2 regions of the Lactobacillus helsingborgensis genome follow, and region 1 is predicted to be linked to the other one. Evidence: riboswitches for the same ligand, from Rfam matches in the RefSeq annotation. Region 1 holds a riboswitch; the other holds the start of a gene.
What was found. A riboswitch is a leader RNA that binds a small molecule or an ion and turns the genes downstream of it on or off. The one in region 1 is predicted to bind FMN.
Positions count from the first base shown of each region.

Region 2: linked by a shared signal. The riboswitch ahead of ribD (bifunctional diaminohydroxyphosphoribosylaminopyrimidine deaminase/5-amino-6-(5-phosphoribosylamino)uracil reductase RibD) and the one ahead of DLD54_RS04220 (ECF transporter S component) in region 1 are both predicted to bind FMN.

Region 1 covers NZ_CP029544.1:880,949-888,389, reverse strand. The annotation lists gene cmk ((d)CMP kinase) at 1-632, opposite strand, end outside; gene DLD54_RS04225 (LysM peptidoglycan-binding domain-containing protein) at 684-1,175, opposite strand; gene DLD54_RS04220 (ECF transporter S component) at 1,279-1,959, opposite strand; FMN riboswitch at 2,047-2,161, opposite strand; gene DLD54_RS04215 (pseudouridine synthase) at 2,189-2,908, opposite strand; gene scpB (SMC-Scp complex subunit ScpB) at 2,908-3,516, opposite strand; gene DLD54_RS04205 (segregation and condensation protein A) at 3,506-4,246, opposite strand; gene DLD54_RS04200 (hypothetical protein) at 4,243-4,599, opposite strand; gene xerD (site-specific tyrosine recombinase XerD) at 4,608-5,507, opposite strand; gene DLD54_RS04190 (CvfB family protein) at 5,504-6,388, opposite strand; gene pyk (pyruvate kinase) at 6,567-7,441, opposite strand, start outside.
Region 2 covers NZ_CP029544.1:308,813-316,253, forward strand. The annotation lists gene DLD54_RS01500 (2-hydroxyacid dehydrogenase) at 1-484, opposite strand, end outside; gene DLD54_RS01505 (SDR family NAD(P)-dependent oxidoreductase) at 510-1,271, opposite strand; gene DLD54_RS01510 (FGGY-family carbohydrate kinase) at 1,303-2,859, opposite strand; gene DLD54_RS01515 (glycerol-3-phosphate responsive antiterminator) at 2,872-3,420, opposite strand; gene DLD54_RS01520 (class I fructose-bisphosphate aldolase) at 3,480-4,292, opposite strand; FMN riboswitch at 4,540-4,673, shown strand; gene ribD (bifunctional diaminohydroxyphosphoribosylaminopyrimidine deaminase/5-amino-6-(5-phosphoribosylamino)uracil reductase RibD) at 4,793-5,854, shown strand; gene DLD54_RS01530 (riboflavin synthase) at 5,839-6,444, shown strand; gene ribA (GTP cyclohydrolase II) at 6,456-7,441, shown strand, end outside.

The DNA.
Region 1 (7,441 bases):
TTAACAACTTGCTCAATCGTCATTGCAGTCGTGTCAATTTCGATAGCGTCCTGTGCTTTTTTTAATGGTGAGATTTTACGATGAGAATCTTTATAATCCCTTTCCGCAATATCATGTTCAATTTCTGCAAGTGATTGATCTACTTTAATGCCTCTCTCTTTAAAGTCCTTCATTCTTCTTTCAGCACGGGAATGAGCAGAAGCAATCAAAAAGATTTTTACAGCAGCATTTGGTAAAACAGTGGTACCAATATCACGCCCGTCCATCACCACATTCATTTTGCCAGCCATCTGCCTTTGTAATTTGACCATCTTTTCCCTTACCCCAGCAAGAGCTGATACTTGAGAAACATGAGCTGAAATATCTGGCGTGCGAATTTCTTGTGAAATATCTTTTGTACCCACAAAAACCTTTTGTTGACCCGCAACAGACTTCAGTTCAATATTTTCCTGATCAATAGCAGCCAATATGCCCTTTTCATCACCATAACTAAGTTTGTGTTCCCGCGCCAACCACGTAGATGCGCGGTACATTGCCCCCGTATCAATATAAGTGAAATTTAACTTTTGAGCGATAATTTTTGCTACTGTACTTTTACCAGCAGATGCTGGACCATCAATTGCTACTTGCATTCCAATAAAAAAGGGACTATTGACTATTAGTCCCTATTCCTTTCTATATTATTATTGTCTAATCTTTAATGTTTGTCCTATATCAACTTGACTATAGGGATCAAGTTGATTTAACTGTGCTAAATAGCCTACAGACATATTAAATCGGTTGGCAATACTTGTTAACGAATCACCACTTTTTACAACGTATTGTTTTACAACTGCACGTTTCTTTTGAGGCTTAGTCTGAGATTTTTTCTTTGACTTTGTCTCAGTTTTAGTCTTAGTTTTACTTTTATTTATAACTTTTTTATTTTTAGCAGGCAAGTTTTTAGCTTTGGTATGCTTAATTGTTTTTTTACTTGTTTTACGTACTTCAACAACTTTGCTGGCAGAATTATTATTTCCAGCCAAATGATGAACTACAGGAACAAGAGCTACTAAAACAACAACCAACAAAACTATTAGGGCAAGCCAGCCTTTTGATACAGACTTATATGTCCTGACCCTTGATTCCTGAGGACGTTCATAATGATGATATGGACCCTCTTGATTATGATTCATCGTGAAAACCTCCTTACCTAACCTGCTTAATTTTAGCATATTTGCTATTTAAGTGGACAAAAAAATCAGTCATTTAATAGACTGATTTTGGTTTTTCACTATATTAATTTTTTAAATTAAAGTTTCTGCGTACAAAAGGCTTAAATGTTCGTAAAACTGTTTCAAATAATAAGTAAACAACTACACCATTAATGGTTCCTTTTAACAGATTAAATGGCACAATAATGCCAAAAATATAAGCACTCATAGAAGGAATATGTAACAATTGACCTAAATAAACCTTTTCTGTAAAGGCAAGCAAACCAGTATAGCCATGGATTGCCGGTAAGTTAGGAACTGTAGTTACCGCATAAAAAGGTGTTAACACTAGAGCATTGAGTACGGATAAAACTATAGTCATCGCCACAATTCCCAGAACAATTCCTACTATTGGTTGTAAAAATTTTTTCGAGAAATTCTTTTCATCTTTACTAATATTTTTAGTTAAATAATAAAATGGCAAAGCAAAAGAAAGCGAAGCAAGAAAAGCTGCAGTTTGTCCAACTATACTTGGTAAAGCAAAGCCCTTATAAATTAAATTGATTAACATCCGCACAAATGCAATGAACGCACCAGGTCCAGGTCCAAACAAAAATGTACCAATTGTAATGACCACGTCTGAAAAATCAAATTTTAAAAAACTAGTCAGTAGCGGAAATTCAAGCAGCATTAATATATATGCAATCGTTCCAATTAAAGTATAGGCTACTATGTTAGCTAAATTACTAGATTTCTTTTTATGCAAGATTCTTACCTCCAAAAAAATACATGGTCTGTTGCTCCTAGCAACAGACCATGTAAAAGTAAGCTATAGATCTTGGCTTTTAGTTTAGTCTGTCTTCTTTCATCTAGACTTTAACTATCGGTATCTCATTAGATTCCACCACTATCGTGGGTCGTGGACTTACACCACCGGTCGGGATTTTCACCCTGCCATGAAGACAACAAACTTATTTTTAATTTCCACATATATGTTAATCTACGTCCTTTAATCTGTCAACTTCTTCATGAGTTAATTCTCTATATGTGCCAGAAACTAAAGAATCAAGAGTTAGAAAAGCATATTTTTCACGGGCTAATTTTTTAACTTGATGGTTTACAGACTTAAACATTCTTTTGACTTGATGATATTGTCCTTCATGAATTGTTAACTGCACAATTTGGTTATTCTTTTTGCGATCGGTCTTAATGATTTTTACTTTGGCAGGTGCACATCTATGCCGATCAATTTTGACACCATTTTTCAGTTGACCGATTTCTTCAGGCGTAAGCTGACCTGTTATTTTTGCCACATAAACCTTGGCCACGTTATTACGTGGGTGCATTAACAAGTTAGCTAATTCTCCATCATTAGTCATCAGCAGCAACCCTGAAGTGTCATAGTCAAGTCTTCCGATTGGATATAGCCGGTACGGTAAGTTTTTAAAATAATCAACTACTGTTTTCCTACCTTTATCGTCACTGGCAGTAGAAACTACGCCGCGTGGTTTATAAAACAAATAAGTATGTAGACTTTCACGCTCAATCGGCTCGCCATCAACAGTAACGCTGCTAAAAGTGTTAACTTTAGTTCCTAGCTGAGTAACGACTTTCCCATCAACCGTCACTCGTCCTTCTACGATCATTTTTTCGGCCTTGCGGCGTGAAGCAATCCCAGCTTCCGCAATTACTTTTTGCAACCGTTCTAAAACCATTATTTTTCTCCTTTTTGAGTTTTTGCAATATTTTTATCAGCCTGTCCCTTGGCCGCAAATAAATCTATTTCGCCTTCAGCGTTTACACTTTCATCCTCAAAGTCTTCAATTAAGGGCAAGTCGGCCAGACTGTGATAACCAAAATATTGTAAAAAGTAGTCACTGGTCACATATAAGTTTGGGTGGCCGGGAGCTTCTTTTTTACCATCTATTTTAACTAACCCGCGCCAGATTAATGTTTGCAGCGCACCAGAGGAATTAACGCCTCTAATTTCATCAATTTCTATTCTGGTTATAGGCTGCTTGTAAGCAATAATCGACAATATTTCAAGTGCAGATTGACTCAAGCTTTTTGTTAAATCTTTTTGAAAAAAGTGCTCAATGATCATACTCATTTCGGGACGAGTAGTTAATTTATAGTTGTTATTAATATGCTGTACTTGAAGACCTGAATCAGCATTTTCCAGCAGCTTTTTTTGTAATTCTTTGGTCAGTTCACGCAAAGCAGGCTTGGTAATTTGCAAAAGTTCACATAAATTTACATCTGTAATACCAGCATCACCAGCTACATATAATAGTGCTTCTAACTGCGCTATTTTACTTGTCATCACAATCAATTCTTTCTAAACAAAGATCGCCAAAAGTCCTTTTTTGTAGCACTTTTACTTGTTGTTTCTTACATAGTTCAAGTAATGCTAAAAATAAGCCAATCACATCGGATAAGGTTCTCATTTCCTTACAACACGAAAAAAAACTGACGGTCTGATGTTTAGCTAACTTTTTTTGTAAAAAATGAGCCATTTCTGCTACAGAGGTTTCGTTTACATTAACCGAAACGATATCAGGCTGCCTAATTTTCATTCGTTGCAAAATTACTATAAAAGTATTGGTTAATTCCGTAGCTGTGATCTGCCCTTTTGGTAAAGGCTGAATCTTTTTATTTTGGGGAACACTTTCTTCCTTAGCAGCAGTAATTGGAACTTCTTCGTTTCTTTTTCTAAAATAAGCTGAAACCTTTTTAAATACTGAGTAGGTTACTAGTTGCTGCACTAATTCATCCCGCGGATCTTCCTGTTCTTCGTTTTCATCTGCAAAATCATTATGCGGTAATAATGATTGAGATTTAATGCGCAAAAGCATTGAAGACATCACAAAGTATTCTCCTGCTATTTTGAGATTTAATTGTTGCATTTCTTGCAAATAGGCCAAATATTGACTGGTAATTTGAGCAATCGGAATATCATAAATATCAATTTTTTGGACTTTGATTAGGTGCAGCAATAAGTCCAAAGGGCCTTCAAAATTAGGTAATTCCAAAGTTAGGTTTTCACTCATTATCTCGTGTCCTTTTTAAGATATTTAATCAGTTCAATATATTCAGGAACAGCAGTAATAATTTTTTGCGGATTAGCCTGGGCCAATTCATTGACTGCTTGTGCCACATACTTTTCCTTACGATAATCAGGAGCAAACGAAAGATAGCGGATAACTACAAATTGCTTATTCGCTTGGGTTCCGATTACGCCCACAAAATTGGGATCCTGAGCACGATAAAGGTATAGATGAAATTCATTGCTATTCTTGTTTAAATGAATTTCATCTTTAAGGTTAGCAAGGTTTTTAAAATCAGGTAAATATGACAACAAGCCCATTGCTACTTTTTCTTTATCATTTTTACATTCAATTAACATTTAATCACCTATGTCCGGGGATGAGTTTTTGCGTACACCTGTAAAATATGCTTCTGCGACAAATTGGTGTAAATTTGGGTGGTACTAATGTCTGAATGACCTAAAATTTCTTGAACTACACGCAAGTCCGCTCCATTTTCTAGTAAATGCGTAGCAAAAGTATGCCTTAAAGTATGAGGGGTAACATTTTTTTGAATACCAGCCATATTACAATATTTTTTAATAATTTGCCAGACTGCCTGCCTTGTTAAAGCGGTACCGCGACTATTAAGAAAAATAAAGTCACAGTTTTGGCCTACTTTTAATATTAACGGATCCCGTACTTTTTCCTTATAACTATCTATCCAGGACAAAGCTACTTCGCTTATTGGAATTAACCGTTCCTTTGATCCCTTACCGAAAACTTTGATCAACTTTAGTTCTTCATGTAGATCGTTAAACTTGAGGTTGATTAATTCACTCACCCTAATTCCAGTTGCATATAAAGTTTCAAGTAACGCCCGATCACGCAAACCCAGTTTCTTATTGGTATTAGGTTGATCAAGCAAATGATTGATTTCATCTACTGTGAGAGCTACAGGTAAAGAGCGCCTTTTTTTGGGAGAATCTATTTCCAGCATGGGATTGATTTTTTGAATGTTTTGCCTTACCAGCCACTGATAAAATTTACGCAGACTAGAAATTAACCGACTAATTGAACTGGTGGCTTTATTTAAATCACGCTGTTGAGCCAAAAAGGCATCAATGTCAAGAGCTTTAGTTGGCCAAGTCTTTAAATGCTCTTTTTTTAAAAAATTGATAAAAGCAGTTAAGTCTTGCCTGTAAGATGTAATGGTGTTCGCGCTTAAACCGCGCTCAATTTGGCTGTATCTTAAATAATCTTCAACTTGTTCTGTTAAATTGTTCATTTTGCTACATCTTCAGGATCATTAATTAAAGTAATTGTACCTGCATCCTTGTCTTCAACAATATAATTATTTTTGAGCAAATGTCCCAATGCACGCTTAAAAGCAGATTTGGAAATGCCAAAATAATTTTTAATATCTTGAGCATCTGATTTATCGTAAAAAGGCAACATTTTGTCGCTTTTACGCCGCAAACTCATTAAAACCATTTGGGCATCATCATCAATTTCTTCAAAAGCACGAGGTAAACTGCTTAAGTTTAACCTACCATACTGACTGATACCAACTACCCGACCTTTGAACTGTTCACCTAAGCGCAGGGGACGAGCCATTTCTGAAGGATGAACAAAACCAAGATAATATTCTTTTGTAATCACAAAAGCTCCTACTTCACGTGCAGAATAGACCGTTCCAAAAACATCTTTGTTTTTCATGTCATCTGGAAAATGAGCAGCAAGCTGTTCAAAGATATTTTCATCAGCCAGCTTTGCCCAAATACGATCCTTTTCATCTGTTTCTAAATGAACTAAAAGCTGGTCATCTGGGCGAGGCCACCGATCTTTATTAAAAGGTAAATCATCAAGAGATATTACAACATCTTTATCCGGCAAGCCAATATCCACGAAAACTCCGAGGTCATATTTAACTGCTGTGACCTTACTCCAACCATATTGGTCTTTTTGAGCAAACGGCAGGAATTGGGTCATTTCACGATTATGTTGTTTATCGTCGTATAAAAAGCCCTTGATTTCATCCCCCAGTTTAGGCTTTTCTTCCTGCGTGATTTCTTTTCTTTTTAATTCATAAGTAATACCATCAATTTGCACGAAAAAAGAATTTTCATTTTGATCAATAATTTTACCAGCTGCGATGGTGCCAAGCATAATTTTCTCTCCTAAATCTAAAATTGGGATCTTTAAACAAGTATATCATTTTCAAAGTATTTAGCTCTAATAGTCATTTGACTTTACTAGTAATATCTATTGTATCATTGCCTAGTGTATTTAACTCAAAACAAAATAGCCAGTGACAACCACTGGCTATTTTGACAAATGAACTTAATTAAAGATTTGAAACTTCACCTTGGTAAATAGCACCACGACGAGCATCAACAGTAATAGTAATTCCACTACCAATCTTTTCAGTTGCATCACTAACACCAACAACAACTGGAATACCTAATGATAAACCAACCACAGCAGCATGTGAGGTCAAGCCGGAAGCTTCAACGACTAAACCGGAAGCCTTCTTGATCGCTGGCATGTAATCAGGGTCAGTAGTCTTGGCAACAAGGATGTCTCCTTCTCTAGTCTTGCTAATTGCTTCTTCGGCACTGTTAACTACAACTGTTTTACCAACAACTGAACCGTTGCCTACTCCTAATCCTTGAGCTAATTTGCTACCAATAATTTGGAGTTTCATCAAGTTGGTTGTACCTGAGTCACCAACAGGAACACCAGCAACAATGATTACTAAATCACCATCTTGAACATAACCTTGTTCTTTAGCAACTTTAGCTGCTACTTCGAACATGTCATCAGTAGAAGCAGGTTTTTCAGTAAGCAAAGGTTGAACACCCCAAGAAATGCCAAGTGAGTGTTGGATCTTCTCGTCAAAAGTTAAAGCTAAAATGTTAGCATTTGGACGGTACTTGGAAATCATTCTTGCAGTATAACCAGAATTAGTTGCAGTAATAATGGTTTTAACACCTAATTCTTGTGCAGTCCGCACAACTGATTCACCAATAGCTTCAGTAACGTTTGAACCCTTGTATTCTTCAAATCTTTGCAGAGCTAGAGTGTTACGCTTAAGAAGTTCTCGTTCAGTTCTTTCATCAATTTCAGCCATTGCTGAAACAGCTTTAACTGGGTACAAACCATTTGCTGATTCACCAGAAAGCATAGTGGCATCAGTACCATCAAGAACTGCATTGGCAA
Region 2 (7,441 bases), 570 kb from region 1:
TAGGAAAATCCTTGTACCAAATGTCTTCGTGCATTTTGGCATTAGTACGGGCAATATTTCTGGTTTCGGCTAAAATCATACCAACGGTGAATTCCGCAACTGCTCGTGCATTGCGTCCGGCAGTGTTAATCACTTTAATCCCTTTACTTTGGGCATAATCCACATCTACATTTTCCATACCACCTCTTAAAACACCTATGTATTTAAGGTTTTGAGCCAGATCAATGACCTGTTTTCCGATTGGCATAAACTGCGTAATGATCATGTCATAATCTGCTATTTCAGCTAACAAATTTTGGTCAGTAATTTCGACTGCATTCGCTCCTTCTTGTTCAATTTTAATATTGTCATTTTGCAAACTTTCTACGGTTTCATGGCTCCAATCACGAATTTCTACAATGTCGCCATTTTCCTGAAATTGTGTTAAACCTGCTTTTAACATTTCGGGAGTAATCAAGTTATCTCCAAATGCTATTATTTTCATAATTATTCTCCTCTTAACTTTCTGATTAATGCATCAGCATTCCACCGGTTAAATCTACTGTTGCTCCAGTCATATAGCTGTAGACATCGGAAACTAACAGCGTGCCCATTTTGGCAATTTCTTCTGGTTCGACCACTCTGCCCATTGGAATCCTGCTGACATAATAATTAGGATCTTTGTCAAGATTGGCCTGAATCATTCTGGTATGCATGATACCGATAGCAATATTGTTGCTGTTGATGCCGTTTTGAGCCTGTTCTCTGGCAAAAGAGGCATTAAAAGCTATTAAGCCTGCCTTTGATGCAGCATAATGAGAGTGTCCGGTTGTTGAACCATAGTAAGCGGCCTGACTAGTTACATTTAAAACGTGGCCGCCGTGTTTTTCCTTATTGGCGGCAAGTGCGAATTTTTGGGCAAGTAGAAATGGTGCCCTAAGATTGGTTTTCATTTCCAAATCCCAATCTTGCTCTTTAATTTCCGTTACTTTGCCACTTAGCCAGATACCGGCGTTATTAATTAAAATATCTATTTGTCCCAACTGCTCGTGGGCTTCATCAAACAGTTTTCTGGCTTGATCAACTTGGGACAAGTCTGTTTTAAAGCCGTAAGCTTTTTGATGAGTCTCTTTTTCTACTTTGTCCAGTGTTACTTCCGGATGTTCTTTTTCATTTAAATAACTAAAAGCAACTGTGACGCCTTCTTTTGCTAAAGCTAAAACAAATTGTTGTCCTAAACCTGTAGCACCACCGGTTACTAATGCGTTTTTACCTTGTAGTCCTAGTTTCATTATTAATCCTCCTTAAAATTAAATTTTGTTGTTAGTTAGTTGTTTCTAATTGGGTATTGCCGATATCATTCCAAACAAAAGATTGGTCTTTAACTACTTTTTGATATAGATCATATTTTTCCTGATAAACCTCTGCCAGTTCAGGATTAGGAGTAATTGTTCTTGAAATATGAACCATACTTTTTGCTGCTGCTTTAAAGTCGGTAAATAAGCCGGACATTACGCCAGCTGCCATAGCTGCTCCCATTGCGCCGTTTTCCTTAACGTTAACTAGTTCTAATGGTTTTTGAAAAATATCTGCAAACATTTGTAACCATACTTGTGAATTAGTGATTCCGCCGGCTATGCGAATTGGAGAAGACAAAACATTGGCATTTATTTTGAGTAATTTTTCAACGTGAGCTTTATGGGCGAAACAAACGCCTTCATAAACTGCATTTACAAATTGGGCTAATGAGGTATCTTTTGAAGCCCCAATGAAGCCGGCAGATGAGTTCGCAATACCAGCGTTAGAGCCAAAAATGAATGGGTAAAAAATCAGTTTGCTTTCCCAAGGTTTAACTGCTGCCACCAATTTTGAGCAGTAATCATAGATACTATGTTCATCATTAACCATCTTTAACAGTTGGGTATGATCCTTCATAAATGTTTCTGTGAACCAAGTTAAGTTAGAGCCACTTGTAGGTGACGCCTCAGTTAAGAGATATTCGCCTTTAATCGGATAATCAGAAGTCATAAATAAGTCTTTAACAACTGAGATTTTGCTATCAATGTACTGGTTAATGCTCCAAGTTCCAGTTACAATTGATAACTGATTGTGTTTAACCAGTCCTGTTGAAAGTGCGCTTGCGGTGATGTCAAATAGCCCACCAGCTACTGGAGTTCCTTCACACAGTCCGGTTTTCTTGCTGACAGCTGCAGTGATTTTCCCGCATTCAGCTGTAGAATCTACTAGTGGTGGAATCTTTTTTAGCCACTTTTTGATACCGAAAAATTCGAATACCTTTTCATCTAATTTTTCTGTGTCTTGGTTAAAAAGTGAGGTGCCACTTGCGTTTGAAATTTCAAAACCTGCCTTGCCGGTTAGCCAATATCTGACTAAGTCGGTAATCATGAAGACATATTCTGTTTTGTCATAGACTTCAGGTTCATTTTCATCAAGCCACTTTAAAAGGGCAGCTGGTTGTGAACTCCAAATAGTGGCGTAGGTTCTAGGTCTGACAGCTGTTTCATAATTTTTATCAGCAAGCCATTTTTCGACAATAGCACTAGCCCTATTATCTGTAGAAATAATGCCATTGCGCACAAACTGACCATTCTTACCGATTAAGTAAAGGCCATTACCATGACCAGTCATACCGACCCCAGCAATTTCTTTCGGGTTAATTTTTGATTTTTGCAAAACATCATGAATGACCTGAAAGTTTACTGCTCTTAATTCAGACATATCCCTTTCAGTCCAGTATTCATGAGGTGTTATCATTTCCGTATATATTGTGGACTTTGCAATTTCGTTACCGGCAGCATCATAAATAGCTGCCTTAGTTGAAGTACCACCATTATCTATTCCCATTAAATATTTGGTCATTTTATACCTCTTTCATTGCCATAATTTGCTATTACTAGTAGTAATGCCAGAAAATCCTAATCTAAAAATCTGATCGACCATATTTAAAGTTTTAATAAAACCTCCGGCAAATAATTTAGAACTTATGTTTAATTTAGCTAGATCAGCTGATTCAGCTATTGCTGAACATGCTGGCAAAACTTCAATAGCATCAAACTTATTATTTTCAAGTATTGCGCCAGTTCTTTTAAGAGAACGACTGTCAATTAAGAAAAAACGATAGATCACGTTGAGGCCAATACTCTTTGCAATATTGCCTGCTTGAATATTAGTAGTAAAAACACCATCCACTTGGTACATGTTTTTAAGTAACCGCAAGCCTTTTGCATCTGGTGCAAAACCTGCAATTAATTCCAAATGTACAAAAGCTTTTTTTCTGAATTTATGAACGTACGAAGTTTGCTTAATTAAGTTTCCTATATCAGTGTTACTCAATAGAATAATTGATGCCTTAGACTTACAAGCAAGTTGCAAAAGTTTTAGCTCTCTAACTGAGGGTATGATTGTTTTCTGGTTCTGCATTCAATTTCCTCCAATTAAATTATTACTAGGCTTTATTAAAGAAAATTATTAAGTGGTAATTAGGATTTGGTAGTTGAATATATTTGAAGAGCCTCCTCAACTGTTTTGCCATCATGGACAATTGCAGATAGAGCTGCTACCTTACCAACTGGGTTAGGGTCTTGGGTAATATTTCTTCCAGTTGCAATTCCGCAAACTCCAGCTGTCATTAAGTTGTGGACGTATTCAAAGTAGGTCTTGTTGTCAGTTTTTGGTCCTCCCAAAGCTACTGCAGGACGTCTGGTGTTTTCTACAATTTTTCTGTCAGTCTCAATATCACCAGTAAATCTGGTTTTAATGACATCGGCACCGTATTCAACGCCTAATCTTGCTGCCGTTTTAATATAGTCTGGATTATCTGAGTTAGGTTCTTGGTCAGAAACGGCGTAAGAACAAGGAAGGGTCTCAGCAATCACTGGCACGTTCCATTCCTCGCCTTGTTTTGCGAGCCGCGCTAACATTTTATGAGAAAATTCTTCTCTATCACCTTGACTGCCGGGGAAAGTCATGCAGACAACGCCGCTTGCTCCTAGTTTTAATGCATCAGTGACATCGAAGAATTGTGCTGTTTCAGGAACACTGCTGTCAAAAACATTAACCGACCCGTCTACTCTTAAAATTGTCGGCACATCAATTAAATCTTGCGCAAATAATTGAGCTTGCCCGTAAGTAACTAAGGCACAGTTAAGCCCATACTTTAATAACTGATGAACGCTTTTGACTGAAAAATCTACCCCGTCTGTATTAGCGGAAAAACCGAATCCGTCTAAAGCGACAATAATCGTTTTGCCATCTTTACCAAAAATATTATTTAAACGTTTTGCTTTATCCATTTGTAATCTCCTTTTCTAATTGAAGTCAAAAAAAGAAGGTCCAAATAAACCCAAGTGCAGAATTCTGCACAGGTTTAATTGAACCTTCTAATTTTCTCGTTCAGTTTTATATTTTATTACGATGTAAGCATAGCAGTATTTGAAAACGCTGTCAATGAAATTTGGCAAATTGTTTTAGTAATAATTTTTCAAAGCAAATGCTATTGCTCATATCGTATAACTATACTATACTTGAAATAGTTGAATACGGTTTCTTCGGGGCAGGGTGCAATTCCTTACCGACGGTGACAATTAATAATTGAAGTCCGTGACCCGCGTTTTGCGGTGGAACTAGTGAGAGTCTAGTACCGACAGTTATAGTCTGGATGGGAGAAGAACAAACAAGATTAGACAGAAAACTCGCGTCGTTATTAAACTTCGCTGAAATCTTATTTGATGAATAAAAAATAAGCCTCGTTGATAAAATCAACGAGGCTTTTTAATGCTTAGGAAGTGAGATAGTGCAAGACAAGGATTATATGCAAATGGCAGCCCAAGAAGCTGTGAAAGCAGAAGGGATGACTTGGACTAATCCATTAGTTGGTGCGGTTTTAGTTAAAAACGAGCAAGTTTTAGCAACGGGCTATCACCATCAATATGGCAGAGAACATGCTGAAGTAAACACGTTAGCACATTTATCTGACCCCAAAGAGGCTCAGGGAGCAACCTTGTATGTCACGCTAGAGCCCTGCAGTCATTATGGCAAACAGCCTCCTTGTTGCAAAAAAGTAGCCGCAGCTGGAATTAAAAGAGTAGTTATCGGTCAGGTTGATCCTCATCAAATTGTAGCAGGTAAGGGCATTAAATATTTAGAAAGTCATGGTGTTCAGACTGAGGTCATTGGTGGCACTGAAAATTTAAATGTTGCGTATAACTTTTTTTATCGGCAAAAAAGACCGTTTGTAACACTTAAATATGCAATGTCTATTGACGGCAAAATTAATGCTGCGGGTAAAACGAGAACGCTTTTGACTGGGGATGCAGCTCAAATAGATGTGCAAAGGTTGCGCCTGCAAAACCAAGCAATTTTAATCGGGGCCAATACCTTACGAATTGATAATCCGCTGCTAACAGTTAGAATTAAGAACTTACCACAGCCACCAATTAAGATTGTTTTAACTAGGGATGCTAATCAGCTTGATTTTTCCAGTCAGATATTTAAGACACGTGGTGAAATTTGGCTGTTAAGTGCAACCAATTTATCGCAAAAAGTAGCTGAAAACGTTCATTGCTATACTGCAACTAATTGGACACCAACAAAAATAGTGCAATTTTTAGCTGAACATGAAATTCAGTCACTATTAGTTGAAGGTGGTAGCAACGTACAGACTCAATTTGTGGCAGCCGGTTTGGCGGACGAGATAGTAACATACGTAGCTCCTTTAGTTTTAGGCGGCACTGGTTTACCAGCTGTGTTTGGTCAGCCTGCAGCAACAAAAAGTGACTATCAACTTTTGGATGTTAAGAGATTCAATCAAGATATCAGAATACGCGTGAGGAGAAAAGAATGTTTACAGGAATAATTCAGGCAACAGGCACCATTACTCGTTTAGAAATTAGTGAGCAACATGCCAGATTGGGCATCTGTGCTTCTGCATTAACGCCAGCAGATTTGCCTTTAGGAGCAAGTATTGCCGTTAATGGTATTTGTTTGACTGTTACCGATTGGAGCGATAATGACTTTGCGGTAGACGTAATGCCGGAAACGATGAAAAGGACTAATCTAGGCCATTTACAAAAAGGTAGTTTGGTAAATTTAGAGCCCGCACTAGCACTGAACGGCAAACTAGATGGTCATATTGTTGCGGGTCATGTTGATACTACAGCTGAACTGGTTATAAGAAACGAAAATGAAAATTCCATAGAATTAGAATTCGCAGTACCACATAAGTATGCTCCCTTTATTGTTGAAAAAGGGTCGATCGCTATTGACGGCATCAGTTTAACCGTCACGATGGCAGAGAATGATCAATTTGGCGTAAGTTTAATTCCTTATACTATCCAAAATACTACGCTTGCACATTATCAGGTCGGTGATAAAGCAAATATTGAAGTGGATATGATTGGTCGCTACGCAGTTAAGCAGATTCAGGCTTGGAAAAAAGAATTTTGATGGAGAAAAAAATGACAGAACAATTGAATGAAAAAATGCAAAAGGTATTAAAACATATGCTAAAAGGTGGATTAGTTATTGTGGCTGATTCACCGCAGCGTGAGTCTGAAGGGGATATGATTGGCTTAGCAGAGAAGGTTACACCGCAAGCGGTTAATATGATGATTACTAAGGCTCGGGGATTATTATGCGTACCAATGAGCAAAGCGTATGCCGACCGTCTGCAATTAAAACCAATTGAAACTGGCTCGAACGATACTTTTGGCACGGCTTTTACTCTTAGTGTTGACTCCACTGAAACTACTACGGGAATTTCAGCTTTTGATCGTGCGAAAACAATTAAAAAGTTAGCTGATCCTAATAGTCAATGGGCTGATTTTTATCATCCTGGTCATGTTTTCCCGTTAGTAGCTAAAGGAGGTGGCGTGCTGGAACGGACCGGTCATACAGAAGCAGCCTTAGATTTGGCAAGACTAGCTGGCGTTGCTCCTGTTGGCTTTATCTGTGAATGTATTAAAAAAGACGGAACAATGGCCAGACGCAAAGATTTAAAAGCTTTAGCAGAAGGACTTGGCATACCTTATTTGACCATTGAGGAGTTAATTGAGTACCGTAAAAATCAGGAAAACAAAGATTTGGGAATTGAGTCTTTTACCAAGGTTGACTTTCCCACAAAATATGGTCATTTTCAGCTTGAAGGTTTCAGAGATACAAAGCACCCTGAAAAGCAGCCTACTTTGTTAATTAGCAAAGGTGAAGTTAAAAAAGGTGAGCCGCTTTTATTGCGGCTTCACAGTGAATGCTTAACGGGAGATGTGTTTGGTTCTAAGCGTTGTGATTGTGGCGCTCAACTTGCCGCAGCATTAACTAAAATTGAAGAAAATGGTTCAGGAGCGGTTTTATACTTGCGTCAAGAAGGTCGGGGAATTGGTCTTGAGAATAAATTACGTGCTTATAAGCTGCAAGATGAGGGTATGAATACAGTAGAAGCTAATCA